One region of the Streptomyces sp. NPDC051020 genome, then DNA from elsewhere that is predicted to be linked to it. Evidence: riboswitches for the same ligand, from Rfam matches in the RefSeq annotation. Region 1 holds a riboswitch; the other holds the start of a gene.

Region 1 (5,504 bases):
TTCACGCGAACTTCCCCGGCACGGGAACTTCGCCAGGTGTCGGTGCGCTTGCTTACAGTGGCAGGTCTCGCAGGAAATCCAGTATCGCGATCGAAGGGACGTACATGCCCATGGGTCACACGGCCACAGCCCAGGCCGGCTCCGGCGGCTTGACAGCGACCGAGCACCGTCTGGCCAACGGCCTGCGCGTGGTGCTCTCCGAGGACCATCTGACCCCGGTCGCCGCGGTGTGCCTCTGGTACGACGTCGGGTCGCGCCACGAGGTCAAGGGGCGCACGGGTCTGGCTCACCTCTTCGAGCACCTGATGTTCCAGGGCTCCGGACAGGTCAAGGGGAACGGACACTTCGAGCTGGTGCAGGGCGCCGGGGGCTCCCTCAACGGGACGACCAGCTTCGAACGCACCAACTACTTCGAGACGATGCCCACGCATCAGCTGGAACTGGCCCTGTGGCTCGAAGCCGACCGGATGGGCTCGCTGCTCGCCGCGCTCGACGACGAGTCCATGGAGAATCAGCGGGACGTCGTCAAGAACGAGCGCCGCCAACGGTACGACAACGTTCCGTACGGCACGGCGTTCGAGAGGCTGACCGCCCTCGCCTACCCCGAGGGCCACCCGTACCACCACACCCCGATCGGCTCGATGGCCGACCTGGACGCGGCGACGCTCGAAGACGCGCGGACCTTCTTCCGTACGTACTACGCGCCCAACAACGCGGTGCTGTCGGTCGTCGGCGACATCGACCCCGAGCAGACGCTCGCCTGGATCGAGAAGTACTTCGGCTCCATTCCGTCCCACGACGGCAAGCAGCCGCCGCGCGACGGCACGCTCCCCGAGATCATCGGCGAGCAGCTGCGCGAAGAGGTCCACGAGGAGGTCCCGGCACGGGCGCTGATGGCTGCCTACCGGCTGCCGCACGACGGCACCAGGGAGTGCGACGCGGCGGACCTCGCGCTGACCGTGCTCGGCGGAGGCGAGTCCTCCCGGCTGCACAACCGCCTGGTCCGCCGCGACCGCACGGCCGTTGCGGCAGGTTTCGGGCTGCTGCGGCTGGCCGGCGCGCCCTCGCTCGGCTGGCTGGACGTGAAGACGTCCGGCGGTGTCGAGGTGGCGCAGATCGAGGCCGCGGTCGACGAGGAGCTGGCCCGATTCGCCGCCGAGGGCCCCACGCCCGAGGAAATGGAGCGCGCTCAGGCACAGTTGGAGCGCGAGTGGCTGGACCGACTCGGTACGGTCGCGGGCCGCGCCGATGAACTCTGCCGGTTCGCCGTGCTGTTCGGCGACCCGCAGCTCGCCCTGACCGCCGTCCAGCGGGTCCTCGACGTCACCGCGGACGAGGTCCAGGCGGCGGCCAGGGCCCAGCTGCGCCCCGACAACCGGGCGGTGCTCGTCTACGAGCCGGTCGAGCCGGCCGAATCCGCCGACGCGGAAGCCGATGAGACGGACACCGACACCGACGCGCACGAAGGGGCGGACAAGTGACCGACGCTGCCGCGACTGGAGTATCGATGGAGTACCACCCGCAGCCGACCCCCGGCACGGCCAGGCCCTGGGCCTTTCCCGCACCCGAGCGCGGCGCCCTGCCCAATGGGCTGACGGTGCTGCGCTGCCACCGTCCCGGCCAGCAGGTCGTCGCGGTCGAGATCTTCCTCGACGCCCCCCTGGACGCCGAGCCCGAGGGGCTCGACGGCGTGGCCACGATCATGGCGCGGGCCCTTTCCGAGGGCACCGACAAGCACTCCGCCGAGGAGTTCGCCGCTGAGCTGGAGCGTTGCGGCGCCACCCTCGACGCGCACGCCGACCATCCCGGCATGCGGGTCTCCCTGGAGGTTCCGGCCTCCCGGCTGGCCAAGGCGCTCGGGCTGGTCGCCGAGGCGCTGCGGGCGCCCGCGTTCGCCGACAGCGAGATCGAGCGACTGGTGAACAACCGGCTCGACGAGATTCCGCACGAGCAGGCCAATCCGGCCCGGCGTGCCGCCAAGCAACTCTCCAAGGAGCTCTTCCCGGCCACGTCGCGGATGTCACGCCCGCGCCAGGGCACCGAGGAGACGGTGGAGCGGATCGACTCCGCGGCCGTGCGCGCCTTCTACGAGGCCCATGTCCGGCCGTCCACCGCGACCGTCGTCGTCGTCGGCGACCTCACCGGTATCGACCTGGACGCCCTGCTCGCCGACACCATCGGCGACTGGACCGGGAACACTGTGGAGCCCCGTCCGGTCCCGCCGATCACCGCCGACGACACCGGCCGCGTGGTGATCGTCGACCGTCCGGGCGCTGTGCAGACGCAGCTGTTGATCGGCCGCATCGGCGCCGACCGGCACGACAGCGTGTGGCCGGCTCAGGTCCTCGGCACCTACTGCCTGGGCGGCACACTCACCTCCCGGCTGGACCGGGTGCTGCGCGAGGAGAAGGGCTACACCTACGGCGTGCGGGCCTTCGGGCAGGTCCTGCGCTCAACGGCCCCGGACTCCGCCTCCGGGGTGACCGGCGCGGCGATGCTGGCGATCAGCGGCTCGGTGGACACGGAGTCCACCGGACCGGCGCTCGACGACCTGTGGAAGGTCCTGCGGACCCTGGTGGCCGAGGGGCTGACCGACGCCGAGCGCGAGACCGCCGTGCAGAACCTCGTGGGTGTCGCCCCGCTGAAGTTCGAGACGGCTGCCTCCGTCGCCGGCACGCTCGCCGACCAGGTCGAGCAGCACCTCCCGGACGACTACCAGGCGCAGTTGTACGCCCGCCTGGCCGAGACCGGCACGGTCGAGGCGACCGCAGCCGTGGTCAACGCCTTCCCCGTGGACCGGCTGGTCACGATTCTCGTCGGCGACGCCGCGCAGATCGAGGAGCCGGTCAGGGCGTTGGGCATCGGAGAGGTTTCAGTCGTCACCGGCTGATGCACCAAAGTCCCACAAAAAGGGGCGAAGAGAGACCCTGGCGAGTCGCTTCTCGCCAGGGTCTTCCTTTTTGCCCGATTCGAGACGAAAACGTCTTGCTTGCCCTGTGGGATGCGCTACAAAGCACCCTGTCCGTTTGGTGAATGAAAGTGCCCCCGCCTAGCGTCGGCTCCGCTGTCCGTCACTCGTATGCCGCATCCGTGGCGCCGGGCAGTGATCGCCGAGTCCCCGTCAGGCGCGAGCCTTGGGAGCCGGGGACCCATGCAGTCCCTGGGGTGAATCGGATGCCGCGACCTCCTGTGAGGCCGGGGATCCGTAGGAGACCTTCCTGCTCCGAACCCGTCAGCTAACCCGGTAGGCGAGAAGGAAGGAAAGGACCAGCTACTTCATGGCGTTCACTCGCCCCACCGGGAAGCACCGTGCCCCGAGCCGCCTGAAGCGCAGGAGCGCACGCGTCGCCGGAGTCGCGACACTGGCGACCACCGGCGTCATCGGCGGACTGGCCTCTCCGGCCCTCGCCGCGGATGCCGAGGCCCCCTCCGGCAATGAAACCGGTCTGACCCAGATCGTCGCCATCGAGGATGCCCTCGCCGACCAGGTGGCCACCCAGGCCGAGGTGCAGAAACGCCAGGCCGACGTCGCCGCGAAGGCTGCTGAGGCCGCCAAGGCCGAGGCGGCGGCGAAGGCCAAGGCCGAGGCGGCGGCGAAGGCCAAGGCCGAGGCCCGCGCCAAGGCGGCCCGTGACGCGAAGGCCCGCGCCGCCCGTTCCGCCGAGCGCACCCGCCTGGGCTCCTACCAGCTCCCGGTCGCCGGTTCGTACGTCACCACCGGCTACAAGTCGAGCGGATCCCTCTGGTCCTCCGGTCGCCACTCGGGCATCGACTTCCACGCCGCCTCCGGCAGCTCCGTCGTCGCCGTCGGCGCCGGCACGGTCGTCGAGGCGGGCTGGGGCGGCGCATACGGCAACAACATCGTGCTGCGGATGACGGACGGCACGTACACCCAGTACGGCCACCTCTCGTCGATCGGCGTCTCCGTCGGCCAGAGCGTCGGCGCGGGCCAGCAGATCGGCCTCTCCGGCTCGACCGGCAATTCCACCGGACCGCACCTCCACTTCGAGGCCCGCACCACGCCTTCGTACGGCTCCGACATGGACCCCGTGGCGTACCTGCGCGCCCATGGCGTGAACGTCTGACCGACGTCCCGTCCCCATGCGCCGAAGGCCCCGGCTTCCCCCGGGGCCTTCGGCGTGTCCGTTCCTGCCGAACCGCCCCGCGGAACCGTCCCCGGGCCAGAAGATATTCATGGTTTTCGGACCGGCTTCGGAAATGCAGTCGCCTTGCAATAGAGTCACGGCACATGCGTCGATCGGCCGCGTTTCGCGGGGGATTAAGGCGGAGGTTCGGACATGCGTATTCCGGCGCAATCGGTATGCACGGCAATCCGTGACGACATCGTCTCCGGTGTCTTCGAACGCGGCGGCAGACTCACCGAGGAGCTGCTCGCGCGTCGTTACGGGGTCTCCCGTGTCCCCGTGCGGGAAGCGCTGCGCACCCTGGAGTCCGAGGGCTTCGTGGTCACCCGCCGACATGCCGGTGCCTGTGTCGCCGAGCCCACCGAACAGGAGGCCGCCGACCTTCTGGAGGTACGGATGCTGCTGGAGCCGCTGGGTGCGGCCCGTGCCGCGCAACGCCGCACCGAGGCGCACATCAAGGTGCTGCGCGGCCTGGTCAGGCTGGGTCAGGACAGAGCGAGGCGGGGTGCGGGGGAGGATCTGCGCTCCCTGGGCGACTGGTTCCACGAGACGCTCGCCCAGGCGTCCGGCAGCCCCGGGCTCATCGCGCTGCTCACCCAGCTACGCCGCAAGATTGCCTGGATGTACTCGGTCGAGCAGCCGGCCTGCCCGGCCGATTGCTGGGGCGAGCACGGGGCCATCGTGGACGCCGTGGCGCGCGGCGACGCGGAACGGGCCAGGGCGCTGGCCGCCCAGCACGCCGAGCGGGCCACCGCCGCGCACCGGCTGCGCCGCGCGGGCGGTGCTCCGGGCCGTGATGCCGGCGCCCCCCGGTCCGGCGGCCGGGTGAGGCCTTCGCGACATGCCGTAAACACCGCGAGTGGCCGGTATTAACACCTGCGCCGTATACAAAGTGAAGTAAGTGCGGGGCTTTCTTTCGGCTCCCCGAAATTCGCTCCGGAGGCATTGTCGGTATCAGAAAACGAAGGAGCCGCGATCCCGGTTGGGGGTATCGCGGCTCCGCCACGGAAATGGACCCGACAGGAACCGGCCGGAAAGGCTTCCACCTGATCGGAACCCTGGAATCAGACGGTCTCCGGGAGTTCCTCGAGCCCCTCGGTGACCAGCTTCGCCAGCCGGTCGAGCGCGGCCTCCGCGTCGTCCGCCTCGGAGGCGAGCACGATCTCCTCGCCGCCGTGCGCGCCGAGACCGAGCACCGCGAGGATGGAGGCGGCGTTCACCGGGGGGCCGTCGGGCTTGGCGATCGTCACGGGGATACCGGACGCCGTGGCCGCACGAACGAAGATGGAAGCGGGGCGGGCGTGCAGGCCCTCGGTCCAACCGACATTGACGCGACGCTCAGCCATGGTTCTGCCCTTC
Region 2 (5,504 bases), on a different contig from region 1:
CGCCCTGGCCGTACGCGCGGAACAGGACGGCACGGACCCCGAGGCCGCCCTGCGCGCCGCGGGCCGCGTCTACCGGGACGCGATCCTCGCCGCGGAAGCCAACGGATAACGTCAGGGGGTGAACGACAGCCCCGCCGACGCCCCCGAACTCTTCACCTGGGAGTTCGCCACCGACCCGTACCCGGCCTACGCCTGGCTGCGCGAGCACAGCCCCGTGCACCGCACCGCGCTGCCCAGCGGGGTCGAGGCATGGCTCGTGACGCGGTACGAGGACGCCCGGCAGGCCCTCGCCGACGCCCGGCTCTCCAAGAACCCCGCGCACCACGACGAACCGGCGCACGCCAAGGGGAAGACCGGCATCCCGGGCGAGCGCAAGGCCGAGCTGATGACGCATCTGCTGAACATCGACCCGCCCGACCACACCAGGCTGCGCCGGCTGGTCTCGAAGGCGTTCACGCCGCGCCGGGTCGCCGAGTTCGCCCCGCGGGTGCAGGAGCTGACGGACCACCTCATCGACAACTTCATCGAGGAGGGATCCGCGGACCTCATCCACGACTTCGCGTTCCCGCTCCCCATCTATGCGATCTGCGACCTGCTCGGCGTCCCGCGTGAGGACCAGGACGACTTCCGGGACTGGGCGGGGATGATGATCCGCCACGGCGGCGGTCCGCGTGGCGGGGTGGCCCGGTCGGTGAAGAAGATGCGCGGCTATCTCGCGGAGCTCATCCACCGGAAGCGGGAGAACCCGGGGGAGGACCTGATCTCGGGGCTGATCCGGGCCAGTGACCACGGCGAGCACCTCACCGAGAACGAGGCCGCCGCCATGGCCTTCATCCTCCTCTTCGCGGGATTCGAGACGACGGTCAACCTCATCGGCAACGGGGTGTACGCCCTGCTGCGCAATCCGGAGCAGCGGGAGCGGCTGCAGCGCTCGCTCGACGCGGGGGAGACCGGGCTGCTGGAGACCGGTATCGAGGAACTGCTGCGGTACGACGGTCCGGTGGAGCTGGCGACCTGGCGGTTCGCCACCGAGCCGCTGACCCTCGGCGGGCAGCGGATCGCGGCGGGTGACCCCGTACTGGTGGTGCTCGCCGCCGCCGACCGGGACCCGGAGCGGTTTGCGGACCCGGACACCCTTGACCTCGCGCGGCGTGACAATCAGCACCTCGGATACGGGCACGGCATCCATTACTGCCTGGGAGCACCGCTTGCCCGACTGGAGGGACAGGCTGCCCTGGCCACACTGTTGAGGCGCCTCCCGGATCTGCGGCTTGCGGTGGAACCTACCGATGTGCGGTGGCGTGGCGGACTCATCATGCGTGGACTGCGCACGCTTCCGGTGGAGTTCGGTCCCGGTCGGCGTTCCGATCGAGGTGACACTCTGTCAACGCTGTGACTTTCACGTGATCTGCGCTGCATCGACTTGTGACAAGTGTTCGAGTGCCGCTACGTTCACCGTTCGACTCACCTTGTCAGTCACACGGAAGGCAATCCCATGGGCTCCGCGAACGGCAGGCACCGTCGCCCTCGCCAGGCACCCGCGATCGTCGTCGCCGCAGGCGTGACCGGTTCGGCCATCGCTATTCCCCTGCTCGGCGCGGCCGGTGCGCACGCCGCCGACGCCACGACCTGGGACCGGGTCGCGGAGTGCGAGAGCGGCGGCATGTGGAGCGCCGACCTCGGCAACGGCTCCTATGGCGGTCTTCAGTTCTCGCAGGACGACTGGAAGTCGTACGGCGGTGAGGCGTACGCCGCGCGCGCCGACCTCGCCAGCCGCTCGCAGCAGATAGCGGTCGCCGAGAAGGTCCTGGAGGACCGGGGGCCGAAGGCGTGGCCCAGCTGTGCGGCCATCTCCGGGCTCACGGAGGACGGGGGGTCGCCGGGGGTCGACCCGGGAATCGTGTCGTCGGCCGAACCGGCGGAGCGCGGGAAGGCGTCCGAGGCGCCGTCCGACAAGGGGTCCGCCAAGGGGTCGGCCAAGGGATCCGCCGCGTCTTCGGGCAAGGCGTCGCACAAGCCGTCGGCAGGGCCGTCATCCACGTCACCCTCCAAGAAGTCTGATTCATCCGACTCGCCCCAGAAGTCTGGCTCGTCCGACAGTGAGGCGGGTGGTAAGCACCGCGGCGCACCGGCGCCCGAGGTGAGCGAGGGCGCGGGCAGGGGCGGCGGCCGGGACTCGGGCCGGCATGCTTCCCGCGGTAACAGTGAGAGGCGCGACACGCGCGCGACGGCGGCCGACCGCGATTACACCGTCCGGCCGGGCGACAACCTTTCGGTGATTGCTGACGCGCAGAAGGTTCGCGGTGGATGGCCCGCTCTCTATGAGGCGAACAAGGGTGCGGTCGGCGGCGACCCGGACCTCATCCTGCCTGGCCAGAGCCTCGATCTCGACGTGAAGTCGAAGTGAGGGCAGTCCGATAAGCAGCTAAAAGCACCCCAAAAATCGGGGTAGTTCAGGGACCTATGTCCGCTTATGCGTAAGTGAGACATGGGTCTCTTTGCGTCAACTGGCGTGTCGCGTCCGCCGGGTCCGTCCGCATGACCCCTCACCTGCGAAAACGCTGCGCAGTCGGATGCAGGTAAGGACTGATTGTCCGTTATGCCCATCTTTGAATGTCGAGGTTGCATACGTTTACGGTCGGAACCGCTCGCACCGCGGGCCCCGTCGACCGTCACGCCGAATCCTGCCGTCGGTCGAAGGGAACAGACGCGTAAGGCGCCGTAGGCAGGAGCGGGGGACCCAGGTAAGCCGCCGGGCCCGATGGTCGAAAGACCGTCAGGACCGGCTCGGGGTGAAGTCGCGTGCTAGGACGTGCGACCGGGCAACTCACTTGGCCCGAACCCGACAGCTCACCTCGTAGGCGTCGGTGAGGAGAAGTTCCATGCTGCTGAACAGCAAGGGCAAGCACCGCCGCCCGTCCAAGGCCGTCCGCGTCGCCACGTTCGCCGGTGTGACCGGTGTCGCCATCGCCGCTCCCCTGATGGGTGCGACGGGTGCCTCCGCCGCCTCCGTCGCCACGTGGGACGCCGTCGCCCAGTGCGAGTCCGGTGGCAACTGGTCCATCAACACCGGCAACGGCTACTACGGCGGCCTGCAGTTCTCGCAGTCCAGCTGGGCCGCCGCCGGTGGTACGCAGTACGCCCCGCGCGCCGACCTCGCCACCAAGGCTCAGCAGATCGCCACCGCCGAGAAGCTCCTCGCCATGCAGGGCCCGGGTGCCTGGGGCTGTGCCCACGCCGGTGGCCTCACCAACGACGGTGTCGACCCGGGTGTCGACACCGGCTCCACCACGCAGCAGAGCGCCCCGGCGCAGGAGTCGAAGCAGGCCGCGCCGAAGCCGGCCGAGCGCACCGAGGCCCCCGCTGCCTCCCGCGCGGACCGTGGCACCGCCCCCAAGAAGACCGTCACCACGCCGACCGGCGAGAAGGTCGCCAAGGGTGACGGCGAGTACAAGGTGAAGTCCGGCGACTCGCTCAGCAAGATCGCCGCGCAGCACAAGGTGAAGGGCGGCTGGCAGCAGCTCTTCAAGCTGAACAAGGACATCGTCGAGGACGCCGACCTGATCTACCCGGGTCAGCAGCTCCACCTGACGAAGTAGGACGGGCGCTCCGTGGACACGGGCTCCCCGTAGATACGGGCTCTCTCCTCCCCGAGCACCCCGACCCGGCGCGGATTCCCCCGTACGTGCCGGGTCGGGGTTTTTCGTACTCAGAGTTCAACTGTTGTCGATACCGGTCAGTAGAAATCTGCACCGTTGCCCTGCTATGAGTGCCCTTGGGTCCTTTTCCGTCCCAGGGGGCGGGCGGTCGGCGGACCGAGGCGGCCCAGCCGGTTAGGCTCTTGTCGCAAGGCCAAAGCGACCCTGCACAACCAGCGTCATATCCCAGAAGGAGATGCCTCGTGCCGTCCATCGACGTCGTCGTAGCCCGGGAAATCCTCGACTCCCGCGGAAACCCCACGGTCGAGGTCGAGGTTGGCCTCGACGACGGCAGCACGGGCCGTGCTGCCGTGCCGTCCGGCGCCTCCACCGGTGCGTTCGAGGCCATTGAGCTTCGCGACGGTGACCCCAACCGCTACCAGGGCAAGGGCGTCGAGAAGGCCGTCCTCGCCGTGATCGAGCAGATCGGCCCGGAGCTCGTCGGTTACGACGCCACCGAGCAGCGGCTGATCGACCAGGCCATGTTCGACCTGGACGCCACCGAGAACAAGGGCTCGCTCGGCGCCAACGCCATCCTCGGCGTCTCGCTGGCCGTCGCGCACGCCGCGTCCGAGGCCGCGGACCTGCCGCTGTTCCGCTACCTCGGTGGCCCGAACGCGCACCTGCTGCCCGTCCCGATGATGAACATCCTCAACGGTGGGTCGCACGCCGACTCCAACGTGGACATCCAGGAGTTCATGATCGCGCCGATCGGCGCGGAGTCCTTCTCCGAGGCGCTGCGCTGGGGCGCCGAGGTCTACCACACGCTGAAGAAGGTCCTGAAGACCAAGGGCCTGTCGACCGGTCTCGGTGACGAGGGCGGCTTCGCGCCGAACCTGGAGTCGAACCGCGCCGCCCTGGACCTCATCATCGAGGCCATCAAGGAGGCCGGTTACGTCCCGGGCAAGGACATCGCGCTCGCGCTCGACGTCGCCGCCTCGGAGTTCTACAAGGACGGCACGTACGAGTTCGAGGGCAAGTCCCGCTCGGCCGCCGAGATGACCGAGTACTACGAGGAACTCGTCTCCGCGTACCCGCTGGTCTCCATCGAGGACCCGCTGTACGAGGACGACTGGGCCGGCTGGAACGTCATCACCCAGAAGCTCGGCGCCAAGGTGCAGATCGTCGGCGACGACCTGTTCGTCACCAACCCGGAGCGCCTGGCCCGCGGCATCGAGGAGGGCTCCGCCAACGCCCTGCTCGTCAAGGTCAACCAGATCGGTTCGCTGACCGAGACCCTGGACGCCGTCGAGCTGGCCCAGCGCAACGGCTTCAAGTGCATGATGTCCCACCGCTCCGGCGAGACCGAGGACGTCACCATCGCCGACCTCGCCGTCGCGGTGAACTGCGGCCAGATCAAGACCGGCGCCCCGGCCCGCTCGGACCGCGTCGCCAAGTACAACCAGCTGCTGCGCATCGAGGAGATCCTCGACGACGCGGCGGTGTACGCGGGCCGCTCCGCGTTCCCGCGGTTTCGCTCTGCGAACTGATCAGCACAGCGCTCTGCGAACTGATCAGCACAGCGCTCTGCGAACTGATCAGCACAGCGCTCCGCGAACTGATCAGCGCAGCAAGGGCTGATCGCAGGCCCGGTACCGGGCAAAGGCCACGGCCTCCGTCCGTCCCCGCACTCGGTCCCGTACCGTGTGCGGGGACGGACGTGCGTAGTGGGAGGCGGAGACATGGCCGCGAAGGACCGGGACCGGTTCTCCACCGCGACCCGGCTGCGACTGCTCGGTGAGCAGACCGCCGCCCGCGTCTACCGGTCCCAGAATCGCCGCCAGGCCCGCCGCTCCCGGCTCACCG

What was found. A riboswitch is a leader RNA that binds a small molecule or an ion and turns the genes downstream of it on or off. The one in region 1 is predicted to bind cyclic di-AMP.
Positions count from the first base shown of each region.
Region 2: linked by a shared signal. The riboswitch ahead of AB0N06_RS16360 (transglycosylase family protein) and the one ahead of AB0N06_RS07335 (M23 family metallopeptidase) in region 1 are both predicted to bind cyclic di-AMP.

Region 1 covers NZ_JBFBCG010000009.1:7,109-12,612, forward strand. Annotated here, with positions in the region: gene AB0N06_RS07325 (pitrilysin family protein) at 105-1,481, shown strand; gene AB0N06_RS07330 (pitrilysin family protein) at 1,508-2,890, shown strand; cyclic di-AMP (ydaO/yuaA leader) riboswitch at 3,099-3,266, shown strand; gene AB0N06_RS07335 (M23 family metallopeptidase) at 3,279-4,085, shown strand; gene AB0N06_RS07340 (GntR family transcriptional regulator) at 4,299-5,018, shown strand; gene AB0N06_RS07345 (HPr family phosphocarrier protein) at 5,210-5,491, opposite strand.
Region 2 covers NZ_JBFBCG010000026.1:8,309-13,812, forward strand. Annotated here, with positions in the region: gene AB0N06_RS16345 (nucleoside triphosphate pyrophosphohydrolase) at 1-109, shown strand, start outside; gene AB0N06_RS16350 (cytochrome P450) at 119-1,396, shown strand; gene AB0N06_RS16355 (transglycosylase family protein) at 1,496-2,407, shown strand; cyclic di-AMP (ydaO/yuaA leader) riboswitch at 2,666-2,879, shown strand; gene AB0N06_RS16360 (transglycosylase family protein) at 2,883-3,599, shown strand; gene eno (phosphopyruvate hydratase) at 3,902-5,188, shown strand; gene AB0N06_RS16370 (septum formation initiator family protein) at 5,381-5,504, shown strand, end outside.